DNA from 2 places in the Rothia sp. P4278 genome. Region 2 is predicted to be linked to the other one. Evidence: predicted binding sites of a transcription regulator. Region 2 holds the regulator's gene; the other holds the start of a gene.

Region 1 (5,302 bases), on a different contig from region 2:
CGAGCGATGAGATCCTCATACTCGCCGGTTGCGGCGTTAAAGCCGTGACCGATGGGCAACTCAGCGACGCGAGAGACAACGACGTAGCCATCCTGGCCTGCGTTCTCAGCAATCCAGCGTAGAGGCTGAACCAGGGCACGGCGCACAATGTCGATACCGACCTGGGCCTCCTGAGAGTCGAGCTTGACGCCATCCAGGGCAGCAAGCGCGTGAACCAGGGCGGTACCGCCACCGGCTACGATGCCCTCTTCAAGAGCTGCGCGAGTGGATGAAACAGCGTCCTCGATGCGGTGCTTGCGCTCCTTGGCTTCGACCTCAGTTGCCGCACCTACCTTAATAACGCCAACACCGCCGGCCAGCTTGGCCAGGCGCTCCTTGAGCTTTTCGCGGTCCCATTCGGAGTCCACGCGCTCAATTTCACTGCGAATCTGGGCGACGCGGTCAGCAACAGCCTCGGAGGTGCCACCGCCGTCAACGATGGTGGTGTTGTTCTTGGTAACTGTTACGCGTCGCGCTGAACCGAGCTGTTCCAGGGTGACAGCGTCCAGGGAGATACCCAGTTCACCGGTGATGACAGTAGCACCGGTCAGAACGGCAAGGTCCTGGAAGATTGCCTTACGGCGATCGCCAAAGCCAGGAGCTTTGAGGGCCACAACATCCAGGTTGCCGCGGAGCTTATTGACCACCAGGGTGGAGAGGGCTTCACCGTCCACGTCCTCGGCAATGATAGTCAGCGGCTTCTTGGCCTGAACAATCTTTTCCAGGACGGGCATAATCTCGGCAACGGTTGAGATCTTGCCCTGGTAGAGCAGAATAGCGGTGTTTTCCAAGACAGCTTCGGCACGCTCGGGGTCGGTCACGAAGGAGGGTGACAGGTAGCCCTTATCGAACTGCATGCCTTCGGTGACCTCAAGCTCAATCTCGGTGGTTGAGCCGTCTTCAATGGTGATAACGCCATCCTGGCCGACCTTAGAGAAAGCCTCGGACAGCAGTTGACCAATTTGAGGTGACTGGGCAGAGATAGCGGCAACGTGAGCCACTTCTTCGCCCTTAACTTCGCGGGCATTCGCCAGAAGGCGCTCAGCAACCAGCTTGGCTGCCTGCTCAATTCCCCGCTTAATCTCACCGGGGGCGGCACCAGCGGCAACGTTCCGCAAGCCTTCGGCAACCAGTGCCTGAGCCAGAACGGTTGCGGTGGTGGTGCCGTCACCAGCAACGTCGTTGGTGCGGGTTGCTACCTCTTTAGCCAGCTGAGCGCCGAGGTTCTCGTAGGGGTCCTCCAGCTCGATTTCGCGGGCAATGGAGACACCGTCGTTGGTGATGATGGGCGCGCCCCACTGCTTATCAAGAACCACGTTACGGCCGCGGGGGCCCAGGGTTACCTTGACAGCGTTGGCCAGTTTATCAACACCGGCCTGTAGGTGCTTACGCGCCTCATCGTTGAATTCAAGCTGTTTTGCCATGAATCCTTACTTCTTTCTTTGGGTACTAACGGGTGTGGTAGGTTCCGCTAGAACTTAGGAGACAACAGCCAGAACGTCGCGGGCTGAGAGGATCAGGTATTCAGCGCCACCGAACTTAACTTCGGTACCGCCGTACTTGGAGAAGATGACAAGGTCGCCTTCTGCTACATCTACGGGGATGCGGTTGCCCTTGTCGTCGATGCGGCCGGGGCCTACAGCGATAACCTTGGCTTCCTGGGGCTTTTCCTTGGCGGTGTCGGGAATAACCAGGCCGGATGCGGTGGTCTGCTCTGCTTCGACGATCTGGACGACAATGCGGTCTTCGAGGGGCTTGATGTTTGCCACGAGGTACTCCTTATGAGAAGGCTTAAAAATAGAAATTATGGGGTGACCGGTGCTGCAGCGCCCGGTGCTGGTATCGTCGCGGTCTTACCTACCGGGCATCTTTAGCACTGTAAGCGGTCAAGTGCTAACTAAAACTTTAGGCCGGTAATGGCTCAGGGGGCAAGATACGGCGCAGGTTTCGCACACAGCGCACCTTTTTGTGTGTTATAGACTACTTTCTGGTGATGTGGAGGTACCCGTGCTCAAACTGATTTTCTGGCCCGTTCTAGTTCCTACCGTCCTCTTTTCAATGGGGCTAGGTGCTATCGTTCCCATTCAGATTCTGGCAACGATCAGGCTCGGGGCTTCTCCCGCCTTAGCAAGCTCGTTAGTAGCGGTTGCAGGTGTCTTTGCTCTACTCTGTACCGTGCCAGTTGGCGGTACCATCGACAGGGTAGGCGACAAACGAGCCATGACCTACGCCACCACCAGCGCGGCTGTTTCTTTCCTCCTCAGCGCCCTCATCCTCATCTTTCCCTCTCCTTGGGCCCTGGGCCTCTACGTTCTGGCCTACCTCGCTCGGGTTCCCTCGCAGGTAGCCTGGGGCCTCGCCCGCCAATCAGTCCTTGCCGAAACCGTTGCCGAAAGTGACCGGGGCAAGGCCATGACTGCCCTGGGTGGTGCCCAACGCGCAGGCTCACTCGCTGGTCCTCTCGTCTCGTCCCTGCTTCTGCTCTGTTTACCGCTCTGGTCAGTTTTTCTCTTCGCCCTAACCGCTGTCGTCCTAGCCACACTATGCCTGCAACTTCGCAGACTCAACAGCGCCTTTGACAGCGCAACACAAGCCGCTCAATCCGCCCGTTCCGAGGAAAGCACCGAGCTAGCAGTGCGCTGGAAAGCCGTCTGGTGCGCGGGCCTGGCGGTAGTTGCCCTTTCGCTCTTCCGCGTTACCCAGCCCATTGTGGTTGCCCTGTGGGGCCTGCACATCGGCTGGTCCGACGCCCAGATCGCTCTAGCCATTGCTTTAGGCTCTGCTCTTGAGATGGTCCTGATGGTCCCCGGTGGCTACCTCAAAGACAGGGTAGGCCGCTCCGCTGTTCTAGCCCTCTGCCTTTCCTTCTTTGGTGCAGGCTTCATCGTTCCACCCTTAGCAACCAGCCATAGCGGGTTTATTGTGGGATTGATTCTCATGGCCATCGGAAACGGATTTGGTGCAGGCATCAACATGACCATCGGAGCCGACCTGAGCCCCAGCACCGGGCGTGCCCGCTTCCTCAGTAAGTGGGCCATGTTCTCGCAGGCGGCAGTAGTAGCTGGGCCTCTGGCTATCTCCGGAACGCTTCTGGTCTTCTCCTTACCTGCCGCCTGCACCCTCATCGGCGGACTCGGCCTTACCGGTGCGGTGTGGGCTCTCGCTAGCCAACCCATCACCAAACTCCCCACCGGCACTAGAATGGTAGGCAATGACTAGCCTGACCCCCGCCCCAGCCCACCCATTCACGCACGAACAGCTTGCCGCTATCGACGAGTTCACCCCCTACTCCACCGACCGCGCTCTAGCAGCAGCCAGCACCCTGCGCTCACGCGGCTTCAGCCCAGAAGACAGTTCAGCCATACTCACCCAGGCAAAGCTCCGCACCCAGGGAGCAGATAAGTTCGGGGATAAGGCCCACAGTATGCTCCTGACCGAAGCAGGCTACGAGCAGGCCACCCGGGCCGCCGTCGCTAAAGGTCACGCCCAACGTTTCAAGGACGCAGGGATCACCTCTGTAGCCGACTTAGGGTGCGGCATCGGCGCTGATTCCCTAGCCTTTGCTGCCGCAGGCCTTGCCATCACCGCCGTAGAACTAGACCCCACAACCGCCGCTTTCACAGCCCACAATCTTGCCCACTACCCCAACTCGCAGGTGCTCGTCGGCAATGTCGAAAACATTGACGTTCAGACCCTCACCACCGCAAACGGTCAAGCGATTCAAGCACTCTGGCTCGACCCGGCCCGCCGCGAAGTTGAGGATGGCGCAACCACCTCCCGACTCTTTGACCCCGAAGCCTTCTCCCCTCCCCTCTCCTTGATCGAAAAACTGGCGGCAACCGGCATCCCCATGGGCGTCAAAATGGGCCCGGGCCTACCCCACGAACACATTCCCGCCAACTGCGAAGCCGAATGGGTATCCCACGGTGGCTCCGTTGTAGAAGTAGTGCTCTGGTTCAACGCCCTGGCCCGCAAGAGGGTGCGTAGAGCAGCCAGCCTACTCTCCAAAAACCCACAAGAACCAGAACTTCTGGAAGACATCACCTCGGCTCTCGACTCCCCCGAAAGCACCGGCACCCACCAATACGAACCCACCATCGGTGAACTAGCCACCTACCTGGCTGAACCCGATGGAGCCGTAGTACGGTCCCACCTTGTCTCCGACCTAGCGCACAAACTGGGCGCCCACCTCATCGACGAGCGAATCGCCTACCTGACCACAGACACTCTAGAACCCACCGCGCTCGCCCAGTACTTTGAAGTCCGGCAGATACTTCCCCTGCATGAGAAAGCCCTCAAACGCTGGGTCAAGGAAAACGGCATCACCGCCCTTACCGTCAAAAAACGTGGGGTAGATATCGTTCCAGAACAGCTTCGAGCCAAGCTCCTCGCCGGTGCTAAAAAGAAAAAGGGGCAAGCTCGCAAGGAGGCAACCCTCATTCTCACCCGGCTGGGTCAGGGGCTGGATTCTCAGCGGCTTGCAATCTGGGCTGAACCTGTACAGGTGCCGCTGACCAAGGGCGGGAGATGACTCAAGTAGCCTTCTCCTCTGCCCGGTGCTATTGTCATCAACACCCTTAAAGGCCAGCCCCCAAGCCAGTTGATAAGATCAGCACCGGGAAAATACAAAGTAAGAAACACCCCCGACCCGCCCCCGTCACACGGTGACACCCCATTCATGGAGAGGGCCCACTGGCCCTAAGATAGAATCAGCGACAGCACCCGTCCCCAGGAGCACCACCATGCAGTTTGCATCCTCAGCCCAGTCCACCCTTGGCGTGGAATGGGAACTTGCCCTGGTTGACCCCGTTAGCCGTGAACTAGCGGGTAGGGCTGATGAGGTTCTGGCACTGATTCAAGAGCAAAACCCCGACCTACTAGTGCCGGGGCCGGGCGCGCACATTACCGGTGAATTCCTCAATAACACGGTTGAAGTTGTGACCGGCATCTGCCGCACCCCCGCAGAAGCTGCCGACCAGCTGGCCCAAGCAACAGCAAAACTCAAGGAAATTACCGACCGGCTCGGACTAGCCTTTTTCTCCGCAGGAACCCACCCTTTCTCTCAGGCTTTAGAACAGGTGGTAGTGGGCAAAGAACGCTACCTGCGGGTGCTTGACCGCTCCCAATACTGGGGCCGCCGCCAAATCATCTACGGGGTACACGTCCACACCGGTGTAGATTCCCGAGCCAAAGCTCTACCCGTCCTCAACGGGCTTACCAACTTTTACCCCCACCTCCTAGCGCTCTCAGCCAGCTCCCCCTT
Region 2 (5,302 bases):
GCCAAGTTCATGCTCGAAAAAACGTGGGCCACCAGGCCTTCAATAGTCGCAATATCTACTGCTGCGAAAGACTCCCGGTCAAAATCACTTGCTGAGCTATCCAGCTCCTCAATTTCAAATTCTAGGTTCACTGGTTTGTACCATCTTCTTGCTCTGACACATCAATACCGGATTTAGCCAATAGCTTTTCGGCTGCAGCTTCTATGGTCTGACGTTTAACCTTGCGATTGCGGCGGCGCTCCATAGAGGACTTTGCCTGATCCCACTTATCATAGGCATTGACGATATCGGATACGAGGCTATGACGAACGACGTCTTCTGCCTCAAGCACTGCAAGGTGGATATCATCAATACCCTCTAGAATCTGCCGAACCTGCTTGAGGCCCGAAGCCTGACCGCCCGGAAGGTCGATCTGGGTGACGTCGCCGGTAATCACCATCTTTGAGCCAAAGCCCAGACGGGTCAGGAACATCTTCATCTGCTCCACCGTGGTGTTCTGAGCCTCGTCCAGAATAATAAATGCGTCGTTCAAGGTGCGTCCACGCATATAGGCCAGAGGAGCCACCTCAATGGTGCCGGCTTCCATCAGCCTGGGAATAGACTCAGGATCGATCATGTCATGGAGCGCATCGTAAAGAGGGCGCAGATAGGGGTCAATCTTATCGTTGAGGGTACCGGGTAAGAACCCCAAACGCTCGCCTGCTTCAACAGCCGGTCGAGTCAGAATAATACGGTTGACTTCCTTGGATTGAAGGGCCTGCACCGCCTTAGCCATGGCTAAATAGGTTTTGCCTGTACCCGCAGGGCCGATACCAAACACCACGGTGTTGGCGTCAATGGCATCAACATAGCTCTTCTGGTTAATGGTTTTGGGTCGAATATTTTTGCCGCGAGAACTTAGAATATTTTGGCTCATAGCGGTTGCCGGGTGGTTCAGGCTGGCAGTCATCATGGACATTATCCGTTTGACAACCTCGGCGGTGACCTGCGTATCGTTCTCCACCAAAAGAGTGAGTTCCGCAAGCAATCGGACGGTTGTCGCCACGGTCTCTGAAGGTCCGGTAACCACGACGTCCAGGCCCTTAGGCCGAATCCTTAGGCCGGGGAAAGTCTGTTCAACCAGCCCGATATTACCGTCGTGGGGGCCAAGAACTGCCACCATTTCTGCGGTGGATTTGAAAGAGAAAGTCCGGGCTACTGAAAGCGGCCGGCTCGTAGATTGTACTGATGTAGTCATAAGTGCCCAGCTGGGCCTTCAGAGCTCCTCATTGCAGTAGCGAACAGGGGGTAGTGCTCAGGGTTTACTTTACCCGCACTATTTGAAGAAAAAACGGGTTTTGCGCAGAGTGATATTGAACAGTTCGCCAACTCAAGGTAAATCTCTTGAAAGCTGGCAATGAACTCTTTACCAGCGACCCAGGGCAAGATTCAGTGCCGAAATAGCGGCAGCTCCGGCTGTTGAGCTACGGAGCACCTCGGGGCCAAGCAATACGGTGTGTGCGCCGGCTTGTTCCAAGATCTCAAGCTCCCGAGGGCTAATCCCACCCTCCGGCCCCACCACAAAATAGACCTCCTCAACATCCGGGCTAAGGTGCTCTGCCAAAGCCTGTGAAAGTCGGTAGTTTGCCTGCTCATGCAGAAGTAGAAAGAGCGCCCGCTCCCCCAATTCCTGGGTCAAATCGGCCAGATCAGCCGTGCTGTGGAGCTGATAGACAGGCGGGAGCAGTGCCCGCCTAGACTGCTTGGCTGCGGCTTTGACCGTGTTCTGCCACTTGGCATGTGCTTTTGCTGCCCGCTCCATCTTCCAACGAACAATTGAGCGGTCGGCACTCCACGGTACAATACCGTGAGCGCCCAGCTCGGTGGCCATCTCAATAGCCTGGATATCTCGGTCGCCCTTGGCCAGAGCCTGAACCAGGTAGATCGAAATACCTAGCTCATCGAGCGCCAGCGACTGAACCGTTAGCAGCAAACCGCCGTCTACTGTGCCCTCCACCCTTGTGACGGCCCGGTTGCCCAAGCCGTTGACCAGGTCGATCCCCTCGCCTAACTCCGCACGTTTGACGGTCTTGGCGTGGTGGCCCTCATCGCCTAGGAGACTGTAGGCGGCACCTGGGACCAAGGACTCAAAATCTTCGGGCGAGATGTAGTAGACGGCGTTGCTCATAACGAGTTCCTACTTGAGGTGGTCTTTGAGGCGGGAGAAGAACCCACCCTGCTTATGGGTCACGGTTTCACTCATCTTGAGATCTTCTCCGCGCAACTCCGAGAACTGCTTAAGCAGGTTCTTTTCTTCATCGGTGAGCTGGGTAGGGGTACGGACCTCAACCTGCACACGCAAATCACCGCGGCCACCACCGCGCAGGTGGTTAACACCCAGGCCCTTGAGCGTGATGACATCGCCAGACTGAGTGCCGGCTGGAATCTGTATCTCCTGCGGCCCGTCGAAAGTCTCCAAGGTGATGGTAGTGCCCAAGGCGGCAGCGGTCATCGGAACCCCTACCGCCGCAATGAGGTCATCGCGTTCGCGTGAGAAAGTGGGATCGGCCGCTACACGAAGCTCAACGTAGAGGTCACCATTAGGTCCGCCGGCGGTGCCTGCTTCACCCTGCCCCGCTAGACGAATACGGGCGCCATCGGTTACGCCCGCAGGAATCTTGATGGTCAGGGGCTTGCGTTCACGCACACGACCCTCACCATAGCACTCGGCGCAGGGGTGCTTGATAACGGTTCCAAAGCCACGGCAGCTGGGGCACTCAACAGGCTGAACGACAGTACCCAAGATGGACTGAACCTGGCGCTGCATGTAGCCCTGGCCACGGCAGGTTTCACAGGTTTCGGGGTGGGTACCCTCAGCGGTTCCCTCGCCCTTACACAGGTCGCAGGTCACAGCGGTATCAACGGTGATGGGCTTATTGGTGCCAAAGACAGCGTCTTTAAGGTCAATCTTGACGTTGATAAGAGCATCCTGCCCCTGACGAACCCGGCTCTGCGGCCCGCGCGGAGTCGCGTTGAAAAAGGTCTCAAAGATATCCTGGAAACCACCAAAGCCGCCCGCCCCGTTAAAGCCGCCGGCTGTGCCGTTCTCGTTACCGGTTTGATCATAAATCCGGCGCTTTTCAGGGTCAGAGAGCACATCGTGAGCTAGCGAAACACGCTTAAATTCCTCAGCGGCTTCCTCAGAAGGGTTAATGTCGGGGTGCAGCTGGCGGGCTTTCTTGCGGTAGGCCTTTTTGATTTCTTCGGGGCTGGCATCGCGCGATACACCGAGGGTTTCGTAGTGACTGCTCACAGTTCTCTCTTTCAGGGTCATGGGGTACTACTAAATATGTGGAGGCAAGAAGCTGTTTTACTCCTGCCCCAAAATCTTTGACAGGTAGCGGGCTACGGCATTCACCTTTGAGACGGTTCGGGCGTAGTCCATACGTGTTGGCCCTACAACACCAACGTGTGCCTTTCCTCCAGGGCCGTAGCTACTTGCAACAACTGAGGTCTCGGCCAGCGATTTCTCCCTGTTTTCTGAGCCGATGCTGACCGCAAAACCGCGCTCATCGTGTTCCATAGTTGCCAAAAGCTTAAGGAGCACCACCTGCTCTTCAAGGGCATCGAGTACAGGTGCAATACTACCGCGAAAATCAACGGTTGACTCTGCCAGGTAGGCTGTTCCCGCTATCAGCACCTGAGAGGATACACCCTGAGCTGCCAGTAGCTGAACGGCCTGGACGAGGCTGAGCATGAGCTTGCTGCGCGGGTGAGGAGCCAGCGCCTGAGCCACCTGGGACAGAGGCTGACCCGAAAAGGCCTCAATAAGCTGTTGCTTGATAGTGACCAGTTCATCGGCTGTATGCGGGCATGCTACCGTTCGTTGGGTGACCTGCCCGGTATCGGTAATCACTACCACTAGGACTGTGGATGTTGATAAAGAGACCAGCTCAACATGCCGTAGCGCAACCGTCGGGCCGGTCGGATACTGCACCATGGCGACCTGGTGAGTAAGCGAAGAAAGGAGCTGGACGCTACTTTTCATCATGTCATCCACGCTATCGGCGCTATCGAGCAGGGTATGGATTGCTCTCTTCTCCCCTGGTGAGAGCGGTCGCAAAGCCGATATCTGGTCAACGAAAAGCCGGTAACCCAGGTCAGTGGGCACTCTGCCCGCACTGGCATGTGGTGCCGATATCAGGCCCTGTTCTTCCAGAGCGGCCATGTCGTTGCGCACCGTGGCGCTAGAAACCCCCAACTGCCGCCGCTCAATGAGGGTCTTTGAACCAACCGGCTCCCGAGTATGCACGTATTCCTCGACGATAGCCTGCAAGACCTGAAGCCTGCGCGGATGGTCCATTTCACCTCCTGATGATGTGAGCTTTAAGGGTTTTTAGCACTGGGGATACCAGAGTGCTAAGTTACCCGTTAACTCTAATACCACTGCACTAGAATCAGAATTCAGTACGCTGATGGCTAAGGCACTTGGCCGTGTTTTCAAGGAGTTCAATGGATTATCGCGCTTCGTGGGGGTCAGCTGATCTGAGCGCCCACAAACATTCCCAATTACCCCGCGTGGTGCTCAAACCGGGGCTGGTTCTCGAAGATATGGTGAGCGGTTTTGTGGGTGCAGCTGTTTCGCTCCGCTCTGTTGGCAGTCACCGTATGGTAGGTCTTGAGGATCGGCATGGGCGGGTCAAGCAATTCCCCTTGGGCCCCGGCTTCCTCCTTGAAGGTCGACCGGTCAACCTTGTTGCTCCTGAACCGCAACAGGCTAAGCCCACCAAGCAGATTTCCCGATCCGGTTCTGTCGCCTTGGATAATGCCCCCGCTAGGACTGCCCGTGCCAGCCGAATTTGGGTCGAAGGTATCCACGACGCTGAACTGATTGAGAAAGTGTGGGGGCACGACCTGCGTGTCGAAGGGATTGTGGTCGAACCCCTCCACGGTCTTGATGATGTAGCCAGTGCCATTAGGGAGTTCGCACCAGCGCCCCACCGAAAACTCGGGATTCTAGTGGACCACCTGATTACCGGGTCTAAAGAAAGCCGTATAGCCGAAGCCGCGCTGAAAACCCCCGGCGCTCGCGGGAACGTAATGATTATGGGGCACCCCTTTGTCGATATTTGGCAGGCAGTTAAACCCGGCGTTCTTGGAATCGAGAAATGGCCCGTAATCCCTCGCAGCGAAGAATGGAAGCAGGGAATCCTCCGCCGACTCAACCGGCCTTACGCCAGACCCGAAGATATTCGAGCCGGATGGGACTCAATCCTAAAGCGCGTTAATACCTATACCGACCTTGAGCCGGCTCTGCTTGGCC

Evidence for each region. Region 2 encodes HrcA, which represses chaperone genes, less so after heat shock. Its sites were predicted from a motif close to TTNGCACTCGNNNNNNNCGAGTGCNAA; they were not measured.
Region 1: the regulator HrcA is predicted to act here: its motif matches at 1,910-1,936, upstream of groES (co-chaperone GroES).

The regions. Positions count from the first base shown of each region.
Region 1 is NZ_JBLXXU010000002.1:82,598-87,899, forward strand. Features, by position in the region: gene groL (chaperonin GroEL) at 1-1,463, opposite strand, end outside; gene groES (co-chaperone GroES) at 1,518-1,808, opposite strand; gene ACN085_RS04455 (MFS transporter) at 2,047-3,258, shown strand; gene ACN085_RS04460 (THUMP-like domain-containing protein) at 3,251-4,570, shown strand; gene ACN085_RS04465 (glutamate--cysteine ligase) at 4,782-5,302, shown strand, end outside.
Region 2 is NZ_JBLXXU010000001.1:458,054-463,355, reverse strand. Features, by position in the region: gene ybeY (rRNA maturation RNase YbeY) at 1-131, opposite strand, end outside; gene ACN085_RS02070 (PhoH family protein) at 128-1,237, opposite strand; gene ACN085_RS02065 (16S rRNA (uracil(1498)-N(3))-methyltransferase) at 1,406-2,167, opposite strand; gene dnaJ (molecular chaperone DnaJ) at 2,177-3,292, opposite strand; gene hrcA (heat-inducible transcriptional repressor HrcA) at 3,350-4,342, opposite strand; gene ACN085_RS02050 (DUF3097 family protein) at 4,492-5,302, shown strand, end outside.